4 regions of the Bittarella sp. HCP28S3_D9 genome follow, and region 4 is predicted to be linked to each of the others. Evidence: predicted binding sites of a transcription regulator. Region 4 holds the regulator's gene; each other region holds the start of a gene.
The links. Region 4 encodes LexA, which represses DNA repair genes until DNA is damaged. Its sites were predicted from a motif close to CNAACANNTGTTNG; they were not measured.
Positions count from the first base shown of each region.

Region 1 (5,023 bases), on a different contig from region 4:
CATCGTCATCGAGGCGGTGGCCGACACCCAGAAACAGGCCGACACCATCTGCGCCTTCGCCCGCTCCACCATGCTCCACTACGGCTACGAGGGCCGCCGAGCCACTGCGGGCAACCTGGCGTTCCCCTACTCGCCCAGCGATTTTCACGCCGGCGAAGTCTATGTGTTCAGCATCTATCACGTCATTGCTGTCGACGACCCCGTCGCCCCCTTTGCCGTTGATTGTGTGGACCTGTAATGGTAGAATGAGGAGGAGAGAGCTGTGAAACAGAAACTGACCGATCTCGCAGAGATCATCCGCAGCAAGAATTCCGGCCCCTACGAGCTGACGCTGGACATCATGTTCAAGGACTTTGCCAGCTTTGAAAAGGCCTGTGAGAAGAAGATCATCAACGAGGACGTGGTCTGCCGTCTCTACCACATCCCCCCGGAGAAGATCATCAACATCATCGAGTTCCAGCCGGCCAAGGCCATCAAGATCACCATCCAGCGCCCCATCTGTTCGGGCGACCTGGGGGAGACCGACGTCTACGGCGCCCAGCAGCACGCCCCGCTGCTGGACTTGGAGTTTGACTGGTAGAAAAATAAGAGAGGGCCCGCAGCGGCGGGCTATGGCGGCAGGCGCTTCGCGTGAGGGGCGCCTGCCGTCTTGCAGAGGAGGAGCGCCCCATGCCCTATTCCGATCGAATGCAGAAAAACCACCTGTACAGCGTCTTCTTCGCCCCCCGCGGCAACGTGCGGATGGCCGATTTGGGGATGCAGATCGCCCAGCAGTACCTCAGCCCCTTTGACCTGCTCATCGGCATTGTGGGGGAGGGGGGCTCGGGCAAGAGCATGCTGGTCAAGGGGATGTTCCCCGGGCTGGAACTCACCAACGACGACGAGGGGGTCAACGTCCGCCCCCTCCCCATCCTGGATGTGGACGAGGACGACTCGGGCTTTTACAGCCCCCACACCTATCACCTGGATATCCGCTTCGAGTCGGCCTTTACCCAGATGCACGTGTTGGCCGAGGCCATTTTAAAGGCCATCGAGAAGAAAAAGCGGGTCATTGTGGAGCACTTTGACCTCATCTACCCCTTTTTGGGGGGGCGCAACGCCCACCTGCTCATCGGGGTGGGGGGAGAGGTCATCATCACCCGGCCCAACCTCTTCGGCCCCGAGCCGGAGGATTTGACCAAAATCGTCTTTGGCTCCATCCGCTTTCGCAAGATGGCCCACACCGCGGAGGACCTCTGCGAACACCTGATTTTGCGCAAGTACAAGGGCAAATACACCCACGGCGACGTCAAGCACGGCTTTGTGCTCAGCTTTGCCGAAAAGCCGGACATCGACTTAAAGCGGCTGGAGACCGAGGTCAACGAGCTGATTGCCAAAGACATCCCCATCTCCTACTGCGACGAGGAGCACATCCTCATCGGCGACGAGCTGCACCACTGCACCGGGCCGCGGATGCACGTGCGCACCACCGGCGAGATCGAGGAGTTCGCCCTGCTGCAGGACCTGCCGGTGGAGCCCATGACCGGGCGGTACCTGCTGGTGGGCCTGGTGGGCAGCGACTGGGAGAAGGCCGGCGGCAAGGACTTCAACAAAATCGTCTTTTGACGCCTGGGCCGAGTATTTCCCAGGGGCTGCCCTCCCTGCGGGGAGACGGGCCCACAAAGGGGCCAGCGCGCCGCCTGCAAGATCGCTGCGGGCGGCGCGCCTCTGTGCGGCTGGATTGCTGCGGGCGGATGCGGGACCAATTTTCCGGTTCTCTGCCGCGGCGCGTGGCCCTCTGGAGGGCCGGCGGCGCCCTCGTGCAGGGATGGCTGACGCTATGTGTGGGCCCCTGTCTGTGAGGGGAAGCCGGTAAGAGAGAGTGGGTCGCGTTCCTGTGGAAGGAACTCTTAGCGGCTGCGATTTGACTGTAAATCGGGGGCAACTCAAGTGACAAGGCGTCTGCCTTGTCACTTGCCTTTTTTAGAAAAAAACATCTGGTCATGTGGGGTGCTCCCAAAGAACTTGGGCGGCGCAAAAGGACTGAAGGCTCCTTGTACTGCGGAAAGGCGACTTGCGGGGAAAACAGAGCAGAGAGGGAAAATGCGAGAGGTTTGCAAGGGAAAAGAGAGAACAGTTGTGGAGGCAGCGGTGCTCTCCGGCCAGAGCCATATGCTTGCAGGGATTTGACCTGAAATGAGCGGTTCCAGTTTTTTGGGATTTTTTCAATGGGAAAAGGTGGTCGAATTGTTTTTGAGCGGTGCGCGAGTTTGAAGTGCAAGTTGCAAATATGGAAATCGGCAGTTTGAGCGTCAGGGGGTACTGCGCCGGCACTGCAGGTGGGAATGCAAAGGAGATAGGGGGGTATCCAGCATCAATTCAGGGAAGACCAACTGGCAGACCGAATGACACACAAAGAACCCATGCACCGGTTTGCGGGCTGCAGAGTAGCGGTCTTTTGCCGGTGGCAAACCGCATCAGCGCCTCCGGTTGTAGCTTGAGAATAGGGGGCTTTGCTCGCATTTGTAGGACCACCAGCTGCGCCGATGGAGGCCTACTCGCGTTTGTGAAAAATGAAAAGGGGGAATTTTTCTCCTGGCGCCTGCGCAGGTGAGGCGCTGGGAGGGAGTGCCGGAGGAGAGAGGGACTGCCCCCTGTTTTGTCAGTCTCGCGCAGTTCAAAAGGAGAGGACTCACCCTCTTGCGCCCCTGTCTGGTTGCGATTTTTTGCGGGAAGAGGGCGAGAGGCTGTCCCTTCCAAAAGAAGGAGGGGCAGGAAGAAGGTGGCAGGGCCGTTTTGGCGCGGAGCGGTTGACTTTTGAGGGGAGGAAGGGTAAAATAAAAAAGAACAAATGTTTATTTTAGAGCGAGGGGGACACAGGAAATGGAGCTGCTGGAAAAGTTGGAGATCCTCTCCGACGCGGCCAAGTACGACGTGGCCTGCACCTCCAGTGGGGTGGACCGGGCCGGCAGGAAGGGGCAGTTGGGGAGCGCGGCGGCCGCGGGCATCTGCCACAGCTTTACCGCCGACGGACGCTGTGTCTCCCTTTTAAAGGTGTTGATGACCAACATCTGCGCCTACGACTGCAAGTACTGCGTCAACCGCTGCTCCAACGCCACCCCCCGCGCGGCCTTTTCCCCCCGGGAGCTGGCCGACCTGACCATTCAGTTTTACCGCCGCAACTACATCGAGGGGCTGTTTTTGAGTTCCGGCATCCTCAAAAACCCCGACTACACCTGTGAGCGGATGATCGAGACCCTGCAGATCTTGCGGGAGGAGTACGGCTTTCGCGGCTACATCCACGCCAAGGCCATCCCCGGGGCGGACGACCGGCTCATCGCCCAGCTGGGGATGCTGGCGGACCGGATGAGCGTCAACATCGAGCTGCCCAGCCAGCAGAGCCTGCGGCGGCTGGCGCCGGACAAGTCGAAGGCGGACATCTTTCGCCCCATGGGTCTGATTTCCAGCGGGATCGCCCAGAACCAGACCGACCTGGTGCGCTACCGGGGCGCGCCCAAATTTGCCCCCGCCGGGCAGAGCACCCAGATGATCATCGGCGCCACCCCGGACACCGACCTGCAGATCTTGCGGCTGACCCAGGGCCTCTACCGCAAATACGGCCTCAAACGGGTCTTCTTTTCGGCCTACACCCCGGTGCAGAGCGACGCCCTCCTGCCCGCCCTGACCACTAAGCCGCCCCTGCTGCGGGAACACCGCCTCTACCAGGCCGATTGGCTGCTGCGCTTTTACGGCTTCGACGCGGGGGAACTGCTGGACGAGCGGGCCCCCAACTTTAACCCCTACCTGGACCCCAAGTGCAACTGGGCGATCCACCACATGGAGCACTTCCCCGTCGAGGTCAACCGCGCCCCCTACGAGATGTTGCTGCGGGTGCCGGGCATCGGCGTCAAGAGCGCCCAGCGGATCGCCAAGGCCCGGCGGCTGGGCCCCCTGCACTTTGACGGGCTCAAAAAAATCGGGGTGGTGCTCAAGCGGGCCCAGTACTTTATCACCTGTTCGGGGAAGACGGCGGTGGGGCTGAAAATCAGTCCGGAGGCCGCCTTTCGCGCCCTGGTGTCCGAGCGCAGCGCCGCCATGCTCCCCCAAAACCGGCCGGAACAGCTCTCCCTATTCGACGAGCTGCCGGTGACCCGAGAGGATGTGGTCTCTTGTTTGACCGGCCAGATTTGATTTACCTGCACGACGGCAGCTTTGCCGGTTTTCTCTGCTGCGTCTTTGAGAGCTTTGTCAGGAGGGAGGCGCCCCTGGACATCGTCTGCCGGGAGGACTGCCAGACCGGGCTCTACGCCGTGCGGGAGATCGAGAGCGACAGGGCGCGGGCGGGCCGGGTCTTTCGCTCCATCGGCGAGCGGATGGGGGAGGAGGCCCGCCAGCTGGTGCAGAGGGCCTTTCTGTTCGGGGAGGAGGGGCGGGATCTCTGGCTCTACCGCTTCCTCTGCCGGGGCTACCGCTATGGGCCCACTGTCTGCGACATGTTGGGGGACGAGGCGGTGAGCCGGGTGCAGAAGATGGCCCTCTCGGTGTCGAACGAGGCGCATCTGCTGCTGGGGTTTGTCCGCTTTGCCGAGTACGACGGGGCCCTCCTCTCCCAAATCTCCCCCAAACACTTTGTGCTGCCGGCCCTGCGGGAGCATTTTTGCGACCGCTACCCGGAGGAGACCTTTATGATCCACGACAAGACCCACCAGATGGCCATGATCTACCGCCCGCACCGGGCCAAAATCATCTCGGTCAAGGCGTTGGAACTCCCCCCCGACACCCCACAGGAGCAGCTCTACCGCCAGTTGTGGCGGGGGTACCACCAGTCCGCCACCATTGCCGCCCGGGTCAACCCCCGCTGCCAGCGGGGAAACATGCCCAAGCGCTTTTGGGGGGAGATGTGCGAGATGGCGGACAGGTCTGCCCCTCCTTTAGAGGGGGCGAGAGCCGCCGGTCTGCAGGGGCCGGAGCGGGGAGACGCCTCCTCTCCACAAAGAAGTTCTCCCCATCGCCTGGCGGGGGAGTGACCTGTCCGACGGGGCGG
Region 1 covers NZ_JBQHTP010000010.1:39,954-44,976, reverse strand. Annotated here, with positions in the region: gene ACTNAU_RS06995 (acyclic terpene utilization AtuA family protein) at 1-238, shown strand, start outside; gene ACTNAU_RS06990 (DUF4387 domain-containing protein) at 263-580, shown strand; gene ACTNAU_RS06985 (alanine-tRNA synthetase second additional domain-containing protein) at 670-1,605, shown strand; gene ACTNAU_RS06980 (putative DNA modification/repair radical SAM protein) at 2,863-4,170, shown strand; gene ACTNAU_RS06975 (TIGR03915 family putative DNA repair protein) at 4,149-5,006, shown strand.
Region 1: ACTNAU_RS06980 (putative DNA modification/repair radical SAM protein) is a predicted target of LexA. The motif match lies at 2,824-2,837, and genes of this name have one in related genera.

Region 2 (5,023 bases), on a different contig from region 4:
GCGGGTCAACCAGGTGCTGATCAACATTCTGGGCAACAGCGTCAAATTTACCCCCGACGGGGGAGCGATCTCCTGGGAGATCGCCGAGTTGGAGGACGAGCCGGGCTGGGTGAAAATCAAGCAGACGATCCGGGACAGCGGCATCGGCATGGCGGCGGAGTTCCTGCCCCACCTCTTCGACTCCTTTGAACAGGAGAACCGCGGGCAGGCCGGGCGGTCGGGCAGCGGTCTCGGCATGGCGATCGCCAAGAGGCTGGTCGACCTCATGGGCGGCTCCATCTCGGTGGACAGCGCGCCGGGCAGGGGGACCACCTTTGTTGTGGAGCTGCGCTTTCAAATCGCACAGGGCGAGGAGGGGCCCCAGACAGAGGGCGCGCCGCTCTCCCACAGCCGCGCTCTGCCCGCCGGCACCCGGGTGCTGCTGGTGGACGACAACAGCCTGAATCGGGAGATCGCCGTGGAGATGCTCTCTCTCTTCGGCCTGGCGGTGGAGACGGCTGTAAACGGGGCAGAGGCGGTGCAGAAGTTCACCGCCAGCGAGCCGGGGCACTACCGCGCCGTGCTCATGGACATTCAGATGCCGGTGATGGACGGCTATGACGCGACCCGCGAAATCAGGGCTCTCTCGCGGCCGGACGCAAAGGCCATCCCAATTGTCGCCATGACCGCCGACGCCTTTGCGGAAGACGTTCAGAAGGCCGCCGACGCGGGGATGGACGGGCATGTATCAAAGCCGGTTGACTTTGAACAGCTGTATGAGATCCTGCGAGAGCTCTTGCAGTAAAAAGGGGGAGGGGCACAGGTGAAACACCTAAAGAGAGGGATGGCGATCGCGCTCTGCGCGGCGGTGGCGGCCGGGGGACTTTGCGGCTGCGAGCCCAAGAGCGGGATGCGCCTGGACGAGGAGACAGAGCCCGTCGTGCTGTCGTTTTTCATGCCCATGGGCGCCCAGAAGAAGGAGGGCGCCAACATATTCTTGAAACTGATCGACCAGTACAACGCCTCCCACAGCGACGTGCAGGTCGAGGTGGAGGGGATCTCCATAAAGGACGGGTACAACGAGGTGTTGGAGCGCCGTCTGGCGTCCGGCCAGGGGGACGACCTCTTCACCGTCAACGCGGACAGCGTCAAGTCCTTTGCCGCCAACGGGTATCTGTGCGATCTGTCCGGGCTGCCGGCCTGCAGCCGCCTCTACCCCGCGGCGCGAGAGCAGGCGGAAATAGGCGGGTTGGTCTACACCATCCCCCTCACCATGGCGGCCTACGGGATGTATGTGAACACCGACCTGCTGGCAAAATACGGCCTTGAGCCCCCTGCGGACTACAGCTCCTGGATGCACTGCTGCCAGGTGCTCAAAGAGGGCGGGGTGACCCCCTTTGCCGTCAACCGCTGGTACGCCATGACCGTGCCGGTGATGGCGAGGGGCCTCTACAAGCTCTACCAGTCCGAGCATTACGGCGAGCTGGTGGAGGGCCTCAACGACGGGAGCGTCCCCATCGGCGACTACATGTTAGAGGGCTTTCAGATGTTCGAGGAGTTCCTGAATCAGGGCTATTACGGGGACGACCTGACCCGGGAAGGGGTGGACAGCGTTCCGGCCCGCACCACTGACCTGCAGGATTTTCAAAACCAGAAGGTCGCCTTTGCCTTTTTCAGCAGCGGGGTGGAGAAGTACTTTGTCGACGAGGGGGAGGGGATGCCCTATTTGGTGCAGGGGGTGCCCGCTCTCCCGGAGGGGACGGTCTGTCTGCCCTCCATTGCCGACCGCCTCTGTGTCAATGCCAACAGCGAACACCTGGAGGAGGCGCTGGAGGTGGCGGAGTATATAACAGACGCCACCGCCGCGGAGCTGTTGACAAACGGGGACGGCTCCCTGCCGTCGCGGGAGGGGCAGGAGGGGGTGCCGCTGGGCGCTGAGCACATGCAAAGACTGCTGCCCCTGGTCAACCGGGAGGGGCAGATCCCCATTGAGGACATGAACCTGCACTTCACCTATTGGGACACCACCCGTACCCTCTGCCTAGAGATGATCGACGGTCTTTCTGCCCAGGAGGCGGCGGAGAAGTACAACGCCATCCAGCTCGAACAGATTGGAAAGTACGGGGACGAGTAGGGGGGCCGGGGAGGGCTTGGACGATCCTGTCCAGCCTCTCTCCGGCTTTTTGCGTGGGAAAATAGGGGAAGGCTGCTTCCGAAGTCCCGCGCCCTCTTGCCCCCTGCTGTGCAGTGGTCGGCGCCCCTGCATTTCCCGCGGCGATTTGGCAAAAATAGATATAAATTTCAACTTCTTACAAACAAATGTTTTCCCTTGTGAACCTTTTAAAGAGGGGGCCGCTGTGCTATAATATAGACTCGAGTTCTTGTGTGTGCGCCTTTGCCCGCCCGGGGAAAAAAGGGGGGACAAGGGCGGTCACGCACGTCTTATATTGTCTGTTTTTTGAGATTTTTAGTGTTTGTCTGGTTTATCTCGTCCCCGCCCGGCGGGGGCGGCAGGGAGGTGCAGAAATGGGAAATACGAACGGGTCTTTCAAGCTGGTCTCCCCCTATCAGCCCACCGGCGATCAGCCCCAGGCCATCGCCCAGCTGGTGGAGGGGATCGAGCGGGGGGACAAGGAGCAGACCCTGCTGGGGGTCACCGGTTCGGGCAAGACCTTCACCATGGCCAACGTCATCGCCCAGGTCAACCGGCCCACCCTGGTGCTGGCCCACAACAAGACCCTGGCCGCCCAGCTCTGTTCGGAGTTTCGGGAGTTCTTCCCCGAAAACGCGGTGGAGTACTTCGTCTCCTACTACGACTACTACCAACCCGAGGCGTACGTGGCCTCCACCGACACCTACATCGAAAAGGACTCCTCCATCAACGAGGAGATCGAGAAGATGCGCCACTCGGCCACCGCCGCCCTCTCGGAGCGGCGGGACGTCATCCTGGTGGCCAGCGTCTCCTGTATCTACTCCCTGGGCGACCCCATCGACTACCGGACCATGGTCATCTCCCTGCGCCCGGGGATGGAGAGGAGCCGGGACGACGTGGTCAAGCAGTTGGTGGACCTGCAGTACGAGCGCAACGACGTCAACTTCACCCGCAACAAGTTCCGGGTGCGGGGGGACGTGGTGGAGGTCTACCCCGCCTACTCCACCGAGACGGCGGTGCGCATCGAGTTCTTTGGCGACGAGGTGGACCGCATCTCCGAAATCAACCCCTTGACGGGGGAGAGCAAGAATGTGCTGGGGCACATCGCCATCTACCCGGCCAGCCACTACATCGTCCCCAAGGAGAAGATGCAGCGGGCCATCACCGACATTCAGGACGAGCTGCGCGAGCGCATCCAGTACTTCAAGTCCCACGACAAGCTGCTGGAGGCCCAGCGCATCGAGCAGCGCACCATGTACGACATCGAGATGCTGCAGGAGATCGGCTTTTGCAAGGGGATCGAGAACTACTCCCGCACCCTCTCCGGCCGGGCGCCGGGCAGCACCCCCAACACCCTCATCGACTACTTTCCCGACGACTTCCTCCTCTTTGTGGACGAGTCCCACGTGACCCTGCCCCAGGTGCGGGGGATGTTCGCCGGCGACTACGCCCGCAAGAAAAACCTGGTGGACTACGGCTTCCGCCTCCCCTCGGCCTTTGACAACCGCCCCCTGAACTTCGACGAGTTCTACGGCAAGATCAACCAGGCGGTCTTTGTCTCGGCCACCCCCGGCGACTTTGAGCGGGAGAAGAGCACCCAGATCGTGGAGCAGGTGATCCGCCCCACCGGCCTCACCGACCCCGAGGTGATCGTCAAGCCCATCGAGGGGCAGATCGACGACCTCTACACCGAGATCCAAAAGCGCACCGCCCGCAAGGAGCGGGTGATGGTGACTACCCTCACCAAGAAGATGGCCGAGGACCTGACGGCCTACCTGGAGAACATGGGGGTGCGGGTGCGGTACATGCACCACGGCACCGAGACCATCGAGCGCATGGAGATCATCCGCGATCTGCGGCTGGGCGAGTTTGACGTGCTGGTGGGCATCAACCTGCTGCGGGAGGGGCTGGACATCCCCGAGGTCTCCCTGGTGGCCATCCTCGACGCCGACAAGGAGGGCTTCCTGCGCAGCGAGACCTCCCTGGTGCAGACCATCGGCCGCGCCGCCCGCAACGCCGGCGGCCAGGTCATCATGTACGCCGACGTGGTCACCCGCTCGATGGAGGCGGCCATCCGCGAGACCGAGCGCCGCCGCGCCATTCAGCAGGCCTACAACGAGGCCCACGGCATCGTCCCCAAGACCATCATCAAGGCGGTGCGGGACGTCATCGAAATCTCCAAGAAGGACACCGACGACGTCAAGAAGTACAAGCGCCTCAGCCGGGAGAAGAAGGTCGAGATGATCAACAAGCTGACCAAGGAGATGCGCCAGGCGGCCCAACTGCTGGAATTCGAGCAGGCGGCCTTCCTCCGCGACAAGATCGAGCAGCTCAAATCCTTAAAGTAAAGCGAGGAAATACGACAGTGGCAATGGACAAAATCGTCATCAAAGGGGCCCGGGAGCACAACCTGAAAAACATCGACATCGAGATCCCCCGGGACAAGCTGGTGGTCTTTACCGGCCTCTCCGGCTCGGGCAAGTCCTCCCTGGCCTTCGACACCATCTACGCCGACGGCCAGCGCCGGTACGTGGAGAGCCTCTCCTCCTACGCCCGCCAGTTTCTCGGGCAGATGGAGAAGCCGGATGTGGATCTGATCGAGGGGCTCTCTCCGGCCATCTCCATCGACCAGAAGACCACCTCCCGCAACCCCCGCTCCACCGTGGGCACCGTCACCGAGATCTACGACTACCTTCGCCTCCTCTACGCCCGCATCGGCATCCCCCACTGCCCCATCTGCGGCAAGGAGATCAAGCAGCAGACCGTCGACCAGATCGTGGACAAGGTGCTGGCCCTCCCCGAGGGCAGCCGCATCCAAGTGCTGGCCCCGGTGGTGCGCGGGCGCAAGGGGGAGCACGTCAAGGAGTTTGAGTCGGCCAAGCGCTCCGGCTT
Region 2 covers NZ_JBQHTP010000012.1:45,535-50,557, reverse strand. Annotated here, with positions in the region: gene ACTNAU_RS07890 (ATP-binding protein) at 1-784, shown strand, start outside; gene ACTNAU_RS07885 (ABC transporter substrate-binding protein) at 803-2,113, shown strand; gene uvrB (excinuclease ABC subunit UvrB) at 2,506-4,479, shown strand; gene uvrA (excinuclease ABC subunit UvrA) at 4,497-5,023, shown strand, end outside.
Region 2: uvrB (excinuclease ABC subunit UvrB) is a predicted target of LexA. The motif match lies at 2,292-2,305, and genes of this name have one in related genera.

Region 3 (5,023 bases), on a different contig from region 4:
TGAGCTTATTGGGCAGATTCATCGCTGTTCCCCCCCTCCTCGATCAGCCGGCCGTAGAGGTCGAAGTCGTCGGCCTCCTCCACCAGCACCTGTACGAATTCGCCGGGCTCCAGCTCCCGCTCGGAGGAGAAGCGGACGGTGCCGTCGATCTCGGGAGCGTCGTACTGGGTGCGCCCCACGTAGCAAAACTCCTCCGGGTCGTAGCCGTCCACCATCACCTCGACCTGGGCGCCCACCTTCTTTTGGCAGTACTCGCCCATGATGAGGGTCTGTTTGTCCATGATGAGCTGGGCGCGGGCCCGCTTCTCCTCCTCCTCGAGCTGGCCGTCCAGCCGGGCGGCGGGGGTCCCCTCCTCCTGGGAGTAGGCAAAGCAGCCCAGCCGCTCAAAGCGCATGTCGTCCACAAACCGGCAGAGCTCCTCGAACTGCTCCTCGGTCTCGCCGGGGAAACCGGCCAGCAGGGTGGTGCGGATAAAGACCCCGGGGACCTCGCGGCGGATCTGCTCGATGACCGAGCGCACCCAGCGGTCGTCCCCCTTGCGGCCCATCCGCCGCAGCACCTCGCGGTTGGTGTGCTGCAGGGGGATGTCGATGTACTTGACGATGTTGTCGCTGTCGCGGATGATGGAGAGCAGCTCGTCGGTGATCCGGTCGGGGTAGCAGTACATCAGCCGGATCCAGCGGAAGGGCAGCTTGACCAGCTCCCGCAGCAGCCGGGCCAGGCTGGGCTCGCCGTAGAGGTCCTCCCCGTAGCGGGTGGTGTCCTGGGCGATGACGATCAGCTCCTTGACCCCGAAATCGGCCAGTTCGCCGGCCTCCTGCACCACCTCTTCGATGGGGCGGGAGCGAAAGTCCCCCCGGATGTAGGGGATGGCGCAGAAGGTGCAGCGGTTGGAGCAGCCCTCGGAGATCTTCAGGTAGGCGTAGTGGGCCGGGGTGGTGAGGATGCGGCCGCCCCCCAGGGGCAGGTCGTACTCGCTGCCGAAGGACTGGGCCTTTTCGCCCCCCAGGGCCCGCCGGATGATGGAGACGATCTCGGCGTTGGAGCCGATGCCCACCACCCCGTCCACCTCGGGGATCTCCCGCAGGATCTCCTCCTTGTAGCGCTGGGCCAGGCAGCCGGTGACGATGACGCACCGCAGCCGCCCGGTCTCTTTGAGGGCGCAGAACTCGAGGATGGTGTCGATGGACTCCTGCTTGGCGTCGTCGATGAAGCCGCAGGTGTTGATGAGCACCACGTCGCACTGTTCGGGGTCGCCCTGCAGGGCGAACTCGGGGTCTTGTTGGATGAGGTTTAAGAGGATCTCGCCGTCTACCTGGTTTTTGGGGCAGCCCAGCGAGACCATTCCCACATTAATCGACATAAGGGTCTCCTGTCTCGTAATCGGTGTCGTGTTCTTCCATGGCGGCCCGGCAGTCGCCGTAGCCAAACCCGCGGCGGGCCAGGGCGGCCAGCACCTTCTGCCGCTGCGCCCGGTCGCCCAGGCGGGCGGCGTACTTCTGTTCCAATAGGGCGCGGATGCTGGCGCCGTCGTCAAAGCCGCCGGCGTCCAGCACCTCCCGGCAGAGCGCGGGGGCGATCCCCCGCTTTTGCAGCTCCAGCTCGATGAAGCGGCGGGAGAGGTGCTTATAGCGGTAGAGCTCGTCGGCCAGGCGAAAGGCGTAGTCGCCGTCGCTGACCAGGCCGGCCTCCTCCAGCTGGGCGACCACCTGGCGGGCGGTGGGGCGGGGCCAGTCGCGGCAGAGCCGCTCCACCAGTTCCCCCCGGGCATAGGCCCGCTGGCCCAGCAGGGTCAGGGCCTTCTCCCGGCAGCCCACGGCGTCGGACTGGGCCTTGACCTCCTCCAAATAGGCGTATTCCAGCACCGCGCCCGGGCGCACCCGGCTCTTGAGCAGGGTCTCCCCGTCCAGCGACCAGAGGAATTCCCCGTCCACAAAGACGCTGTACCGGCCCCGCTTGGTCTTTTCCAGCCCGGTGATCTCGCCGCACTCGGACATGGCCTAGTCCTCCACCTCGATGTCGATGTCCATCACGGCGGGGGCGGGCTGGGCGGGGGCGGCGCTGGGGGCCGGGGCAGGGGCGGGGGCGTCCGCCGGGGCGGCGGGCTTTTTGGGCATCAGCGACTTCTCGGCCTCGGCCGCGTTCTGGCGGATGGCCGCCTCGATCTCCTGGGCCACCTCCGGGTGCTCCAAAAAGTACTTCTTCACGTTGTCGCGGCCCTGGCCCAGCCGCTCGCCCTTATAGCTGAACCAGGCGCCGGATTTCTGGATGATGTTCATGTTGACGCCGATGTCGAGGATCTCGCTCTCCTTGGAGATGCCGGTGCCGTACATGATGTCGAACTCGGCGATCTTGAAGGGGGGGGCCACCTTGTTCTTGACGATCTTGGCCTTGGTGTGGTTGCCCACGAACTCGCCCCCCACCTTGAGGGTCTCGGCCTTGCGCACGTCGATGCGCACCGAGGCGTAGTACTTCAGCGCCCGGCCGCCGGCGGTGGTCTCGGGGTTGCCGTAGATGACGCCGATCTTCTCGCGCAGCTGGTTGATAAAGACCGCCACGCACTTGGTCTTGCCGATGATGCCGGTGAGCTTGCGCAGGGCCTGGCTCATCAGCCGGGCCTGCAGCCCCACGTGGCTGTCGCCCATCAGCCCCTCGATCTCGGCCTTGGGGACCATGGCCGCCACCGAGTCGATGACCACCACGTCGATGGCGCCGGAGCGCACCAGCGCCTCGCAGATCTCCAGGGCCTGTTCGCCGGTGTCCGGCTGGCTGACCAGCAGGGCGTCGATGTCGACCCCCAGGGCGGCGGCGTAGACCGGGTCGAGGGCGTGCTCCACGTCGATGAAGGCGGCGGTGCCCCCCTCCTTCTGGGCGGAGGCGACGATGTGCAGGGCCACGGTGGTCTTGCCCGAGCTCTCCGGGCCGTAGATCTCGACCACCCGGCCCCGGGGCACCCCGCCCACGCCGATGGCCATATCCAGCGACAGGCTGCCGGTGGAGATGGCCTCGATGTTCAGGGTGGAGTGCTGGCCCAGGCGCATGACAGCGCCCGCGCCAAATTGTTTTTCGATGTTGGCCAGAGCTGTTTCCAGCGCCTTCTGGCGGCTCTCCTGAGCCGTCTCCTTGGCCTTGTTCTTTTCCGCCATGGATCGTCCTCCCAAACGTTCGTTCACTCTGTTGATAAAAATAGAACCATTCCCGCCGGGGCGGGCATGGCGCAGACAGCAGTTCCAAAAAAGACGGCCGCGCCGCCCGGGCCGCGACTGCCATTACAGAGCTATTATACTGCATTTCTCCCGCTGCCGCAAGCGTTCAGCAGCCTTTGCCGCCCCTGGCAGAAAAAACCGGCTCCCCGGGCCGCCCGCCCCCCAAAGGGCAAAAAAAGAGGGCTGCGGCCCCGCCGCAGCCCCCTGCTTCTTCTATTTTGGCCGCCGGCCCAGCACCACCCGGTCCAGGCCGCCCAGGTCCTGCAGGCAGGCCACCCCCTCGTAGCCCTGGCCGCGAAAGAGGGCGCAGACCTCGGCCCCCTGGCCGCAGCCGATCTCCACCGCCAGCAACCCCCCCGGGCGGAGGACCGGGCGGTAGGCGGCGGCGAAGTGGCGGTAGAAGGCCAGCCCCCGCTCGGGGGCCTCCAGCGCCTCCCGCGGCTCGGCGAGCACCTCGGGGGAGAGGGTCTCCATCTCCTCCGGGCGGATGTAGGGGGGGTTGGCCACCAGCACGTCCAGCGGCGGGCAGACCCCCTGGTAGCGCAGCACATCCCCCCGCACCGGCCAGACGTTCGCGGCCCCGTTCAGGCGGATGTTGGCCTGCAGATAGCCGAAGGCGCGCCCGCTCTTCTCCACCGCCAGCACCCGGCTCTGGGGGAGGGCGGCCCCCAGGGCGACGGCGATGCAGCCGCTGCCGCTGCAGAGGTCGGCGATGGTGCAGGGGCCCTGGGGGGCCCGCGCCAGCACCGCCTCCACCAGGCACTCGGTGTCCGGCCGGGGGATGAGCACCCCCTCCCCCACCCGGAAGGGGTGGCCGTAAAACGCCCAGCAGCCCAGCAGGTACTGCAGCGGCTCCCTCTGGGCGCGGCGGGCAAAGAGGGCCCGCACCCGCCGGGCCGCGGCTGCGGGCAGCTCGTCACGCAGGTGCAGGGGCAGCTCGCCCCGGGGAAAGCCCGCCCCGTGGCAGAGGAGCTCGGCCGCGTCGAACTTGGGGGACTCCACCCCCCGCTCCTGCAGCAGGACCTCCCCCTCCCGCCAGAGGGCGCGGACCGTGCGGGGCTCTACCACCGGTCGTCCTCCCCGTTTTGGGGGATAACGGCCTCCATGGCGGCCACCGCCACCTCGATCATCGAGTCGTCCGGCTCCTTGACGGTGAGGCGCTGCAGCCAGAGGCCGGGGGCCGAGAGGACCTTGGTGAGGAGGTTGTCGTGCCCGCCGGCGTACTTGATGATCTCGTAGGAGATGCCCATCACCAGCGGCAGGAGGAGGACCTTCAGCGCCATGCGCAGCCAGAGGCTCTGCCAGGAGACAAAGGAGGAGACCAGGATGCTCACCAGGATGACGATCAGCAGGAAGCTGGTGCCGCAGCGGGGGTGGAAGCGGCGGTGGCGGCGGACGTTTGCCACCGTCAGGGCCTCGCCGTGCTCGTAGCAGGCGATGGTCTTGTGCTCGGCCCCGTGGTACTCGAACATCCGCCGGATCTCCTTCATCCGCGAGACCAGGGCCATGTACCCCAGGAAGATGCAGAGCTTGACCAGCCCCTCCAGCGGGGTGCGCCAGCGGCCCAGCTCCACCAGCTTGCCCAGTCCCCCCACAATGGCGGTGGGCAGCACCATGAAGAGGGCCAGGGCCAAAAAGACCGCCAGCACGCTGACCGCCACCGAGAAGCCGGCCCCCAGGCCCTTCTCCTCTTTCTCCTCCGCCGCCGGGGCGGCGGTATGTAGGGGCGCGGACCGCTCCCCGCCCGCGCTCTCGCCCTCTCCGTTGGGGACGGCGGCCGGGGAGGAGGGCGTCTCCAACCCGCTGCCGGTCCCCT
Region 3 covers NZ_JBQHTP010000001.1:132,468-137,490, forward strand. Annotated here, with positions in the region: gene pgsA (CDP-diacylglycerol--glycerol-3-phosphate 3-phosphatidyltransferase) at 1-22, opposite strand, end outside; gene rimO (30S ribosomal protein S12 methylthiotransferase RimO) at 6-1,364, opposite strand; gene ACTNAU_RS00640 (regulatory protein RecX) at 1,354-1,998, opposite strand; gene recA (recombinase RecA) at 2,002-3,147, opposite strand; gene prmC (peptide chain release factor N(5)-glutamine methyltransferase) at 3,421-4,275, opposite strand; gene ACTNAU_RS00655 (DUF1385 domain-containing protein) at 4,269-5,023, opposite strand, start outside.
Region 3: recA (recombinase RecA) is a predicted target of LexA. The motif match lies at 3,160-3,173, and genes of this name have one in related genera.

Region 4 (5,023 bases):
CACCACCTCCTGCCCCTGTTTGATGGTGCCCTGCTTGATGCGGCCGATGGCGATGCGGCCCACGTACTCGTTGTAGTCGATGGAGCTGACCAGCATCTGCAGCGGCAGCTCGGGGTCGCCCTTGGGGGCGGGCACCTTTTCAATGATCTCGTTGAAGAGGGGGATCAGGTTGTCCCCCAGATCGCTGTAATCCAGGGAAGCGGTCCCCTCCCGGCCAGAGCAGTAGACAAAGGTGCTCTGCAGCTGCTCCTCGCTGGCGTCCAGGTCCAAAAGCAGTTCCAGCACCTCGTCCTCGATCTCCTCGGGGCGGGCGTCGGGGCGGTCGACCTTGTTGACCACCACGATGATGGTGTGGCCCAGGGCCAGCGCCCGCTCCAGAACGAACCGGGTCTGGGGCATAGGGCCCTCGAAGGCGTCTACCAGCAGCAGCACGCCGTCCACCATCTGCAAGACCCGCTCTACCTCGCCGCCAAAGTCGGCGTGGCCCGGGGTGTCGATGATGTTGATCTTGACCCCGTTGTAAAAGAGCGAGGTGTTTTTGGAGAGAATGGTGATGCCGCGCTCCCGCTCCAGGGCGCCGGAATCCATCACCCGGTCGCGCACCACCTGGTTTTCGCGGAAGATGCCGCCCTGTTTGAGCATCTCGTCTACCAGGGTGGTCTTGCCGTGGTCGACGTGGGCAATAATGGCAATATTTCTCAAATCGTTTCTAGTCAAACTGTGTTCCTCCCCAAGAATGGCTGGCTGTCAAACGGTTTTGGCTCGCTGCCCGCGGCAGGAAAAGCAGCCGGCGGAAGTGTGATCTCCCCTCGTCCGGCTGTACAAGCCCTTTAACTGTCTTATTATACACCGCCACGCCTAAAAAAGCAAAAATATCTCACAAAAAATAGTCAAAAAATTCATCGCAAGCGCCAAATCTGGCCTCTCTTTTCTCCTTTTACCCACTTATCAGCTGCACGCCTTTTCACAGGCGGACACGGGCCTCAAAAGTGCAGGGAGAAGTGCTGCTTTCCCCTTATTTCAGCCAGGGGCCATACTGCCCCCCCGGCAGCCGGTGAGGGGAGAGGGTCGACACCTTTCCCCCGCGATTGCCCGCTGCCAGAACCCGCTGGGAAAAGGGCTCTTTCCCCACCGCCGGCATGGGGCGGACAGGAGGGGCACGGGGGAAAAGGCCGGCCTCTCCCCGCAGTGAAGCGCGAAGAGGCAGCGCGGACAGCGCGCAGGGACAAAATCTCCAAAAAAGAAAGCACAGCTTCCGAAATGTAGAGGCCAGCGCGGCTTTCTCCCATCTCAGTCCGAGTTTGCCCTCTTTCAACGGCCAGCGAGAGCGATAGGGGGAAAAGCTTCCCTTCTCTCTCGATTGTCTGCAGCCAGGGTCCAACATGGGAAAAGGCCTTTCCTCTCTGCTGGCACAGTACGGCTGTAGGGGAAACGCGATCCTCTCCCCGCAGCGAAGCGCGGGGAGGCGGCATCGACGCCGCGCAGGGGCAAAGGACAAAGCCTGCGGAAAGAGAAGTGCAACATCCCCCCAAGATACCGAGGGCGGCGTGCCTTTCCCCATCTCAGCACGGGCCCGCTCTCTCCCGACAGCTGCCAGAGATGGTGGGACATATATTTCCTTCACCCCGTGCTTGCCTGCGGTCAGCGCTCACCGGGGAAAAAGTCCCTCCCTTTCCCCGTCACCGGTACAGGACAGGGCAACACTGAGGGGGAGAGCAAAGAGCACTCTTTCTCCCCGCAGCAAAGCGCAAGAAGACGGCGCTGTCCGGCGCGCAGGCAAAGCCCGTAACAAAAGGGCAGACAACGCACTAAAAATGCAGAGGCCACCCCAGCAACAAACTGGGGCAGCCTCTCCTCTGTCAACTTTCTTCAGTAATTGCGGATGAGCCGCACCACCCGGCCCAGGATGGCCACAGTGTCGGGGTAGATGGGGGCCAGGCGGTCATTTTCGGGCTGCAGGCGGACGCGGCCGTCCGGCTCCCGATAAAAGCGCTTGACGGTGGCCTCGTCTTCGATCAAGGCCACCACGATCTCCCCGTCGCGGGCTTCAGGGGTCTGCTGCACCAGAATGATGTCCCCCTCGAAGATGCCAGCGCCAATCATGCTGTCTCCCTTGACCCGCAGGGCAAAGAGCCCTTCGCCCCGCAGGTCGCTGACGATATAGTCCTCTATATCCTGCTGAGCCAGGATGGGGGTGCCAGCCGCTACTGTGCCCAGCAGAGGGATGGCGGCGGTGTGCCGCCCAGTGATGCGGATGCCCCGGTTTGAGCCGTGAACCACCTCGATCTCGCCGTCCTCCTCGAGCATCTTCAGGTATTTGTGGGCGGTGCAGGTCGATTTGAAGCCCATGGCCGCACAGATTTCCCGCACCGAGGGGGGGATGCCCTCCCCCACCTGGCGGTACAAAAATTCCAGCAGCTCCCGCTTTTTTCGCTCCACCTTTTCCACGGCTCTCACCTCTCTCTAAAATTCAAATGATCACTCAGGTTTTTTCACCTTTTATTAACATATCATTCACAACAAATTGGGCTTCAGGGCTATAATAAAAACAAGCCTAAAGACAATGCCGCAAATGTTTTTAGGACTGCACTATCCTCCTCAAAAGCACCCCTCAGGCTTTTGAATGCCGCCGCCCGCAAGGTTGGCGGCATTTTTTCGCTTCCCGCCCGGCAGCCGCCGCTATTTGAGGTAGATGGTGTGCCTGCGCTTTCTCTTTTTAAAGAGGACGCGCAGGGCGATCGCCCCGCCGGCCGCCACCGCCAGAATGCCGATGAGAACGGCCGGAGACTGCCAGTTGGCAAACCAGTCGTCCCCCTTAGGCTCGGTGGGCAGGCGGTTGGGGGTGCCCGGTATCTGCGGGTTTTGGATCCCCCCGGCCGCCCGGTCGTAGATGAGGTAGTCCTGCCCCTTGTAGGTCAGGGCGACCCGCCCGTCGTCCCCCTCAAAGGCAAACTCGCAAAAAACCCCGCGGGAGTTGACAAAGAAGGTCACCGCCGCCGTCTCGGCGTTCTCCTCCCCTGCGAGGGTGGAGGCCTGGACCGGCAGGGCGGTGCTGTCCAGCCGGTAGGCGCCGTTGTCCAGGACAAAGCCGCCCCACATCTTCTTTTTTAAAGAGAGGATGGCCGCGTCCCCCGGCTGCAGGTCCCGCAGGGCCTCTCCCCTCTCCACCTTGATTTCGCGGCGGACCTCACTGGAGGGCAGGGGGCTGCTCCCGCCGCCGATGGAGGAGGAGCTCTTGAGGATCTCGCTGATGGAAAAGGTGATGCTCCCCTCCCCCACCGAGGTGACCGTTCCCACTGCCAACAGGTCCTGCCCGTTGTGGGTGAAGCGGTAGAGGGCGTCGGCTGCCTGCGCGGGCAGGGCCAAAGCCAAAGAGCCCAACAGCGCAAGCAGCACTGGAACGAGAGCAAAACGCCGCGAGCGGCTGGTCGATTTGTAATGCGTCATGAAAAGTCCTTTCCCCCGGCCAGAGAGCCGGTGGTCTTGGTGCAATATTTACAAATAGTATACCAAAAACTTTGTTCTCTTGCAATTGCCCTTTGGGTGTGGAAAACTTTCGCAATTCTCGCAGCGACAATTCCCATGGCACTGGTGTTTTCAACATCGAATTCCACAGCCGTGGAAAACTCACCCATCAGAATTCCACAGGATTGGATATTACTCGGGGTTTATCCGCTTTTTTTGCAGATTGGCGCTCATTTCGCAAAGGATTTTCGCACTTTTCACACAGTCTACACATTGGTTGGGTAAGCTAAAGGCGTACCCAACCACAGAGTAAAGGAGAAACCACATGCATCTTTCCCAGCGTTTTCAGCGCGTCGCCGCCGTCGGCGCCGCCTCTCTACTGACCCTCGCCGCCCTGACCGGCTGCGGGGCCAAAAACTCCCCTCTCGTGGTGGACGGCAAGGGCGTCTCCATGCCGGTGGTCATGACCATCGACGGGGACAAGGTCTCGATGGACGAGTACCGCTACTACTTCCTCAACATGAAATACGGCTATGACAACGGCGACGACACCGCCTGGGAAGGGCAGGACGAGGTCAGGGCCCAGCTCTCTGACTACGTGCTCAAGGCGCTGCAGTCCAACCGCGCCATCCGCGCCCTGGCGGACGAGTACGGCCTCTCCCTCAGCGATGAGGAGAAGGCCAGCGCCGACAGCCAGCTGGCCTCTGTCAAAGAGAGCTACGACTCGGAAGAGGCCTTTCAGGAGGCGATGACATCCGCCTACCTCACCGAGGACCTCTACCTGCAGCTGATGCAGACCAGCTACCTGCAACAAAAGGTCGAAAACCACCTCTTTGGCGAGGGCGGCACCATGGAGGTCACCGACGAGGTGCTGGGCGAGTTCTTGCAGAAGCGATACGCCCACGTGAGCCATGTCCTGGTGACCAACGAGACCGAGAACGCCGAGGCCTTAAGCCAGGAGATCCTGGAGCGGGCCCGCAGCGGCGAGGACTTTGCCACCCTGGTGAGCCAGTACAACGAGGACCCCGGCCTGACCGAGGACGGCTACTACTTTGGCCCCGGCGAGATGGTGGAGGAGTTTGAAGACGCCTCGTTTGCCCTGGCCGAGGGAGAGATCAGCGACGTGGTCAAGACCTCGTACGGCTATCACATCATCAAAAAGCTGCCCATCGACCAGAGCTATATCGACGAGAACCACGACTCCCTGGTGACCGCCTGCAAGGACGCCCTCTTCAACGACCTGTTGGAGGAGAAGATCAGCAAGCAGGAGGTCACCTACAACAAAAACTACGACAAAATTTCGGTGGAGACCCTCCACTAAAACCAGCCGACCAGATGGCACTTGGCGCCACTTTTTCATACTTTCCGGGGAAAGCCCCCTGCTCGCAATGAGCAGGGGGCTTTCTCTGTCTTGACAGTTGTTTCTAAAGATTTGGGTATGTCAGAGGGTGGCGTTCTCCTCAGCCACAGGAGACGCGCCACCGGTGACGGCTTTCTCCCGCCATCGGCCGGAGCGGACCCGGATGTAGGCCAGGATGGACTCGGAGGTATAGCTGAA
Region 4 covers NZ_JBQHTP010000027.1:2,777-7,799, reverse strand. Annotated here, with positions in the region: gene typA (translational GTPase TypA) at 1-717, opposite strand, end outside; gene lexA (transcriptional repressor LexA) at 1,870-2,448, opposite strand; gene ACTNAU_RS11975 (hypothetical protein) at 2,680-3,396, opposite strand; gene ACTNAU_RS11970 (hypothetical protein) at 3,444-3,614, opposite strand; gene ACTNAU_RS11965 (peptidylprolyl isomerase) at 3,791-4,786, shown strand; gene ACTNAU_RS11960 (MATE family efflux transporter) at 4,907-5,023, opposite strand, start outside.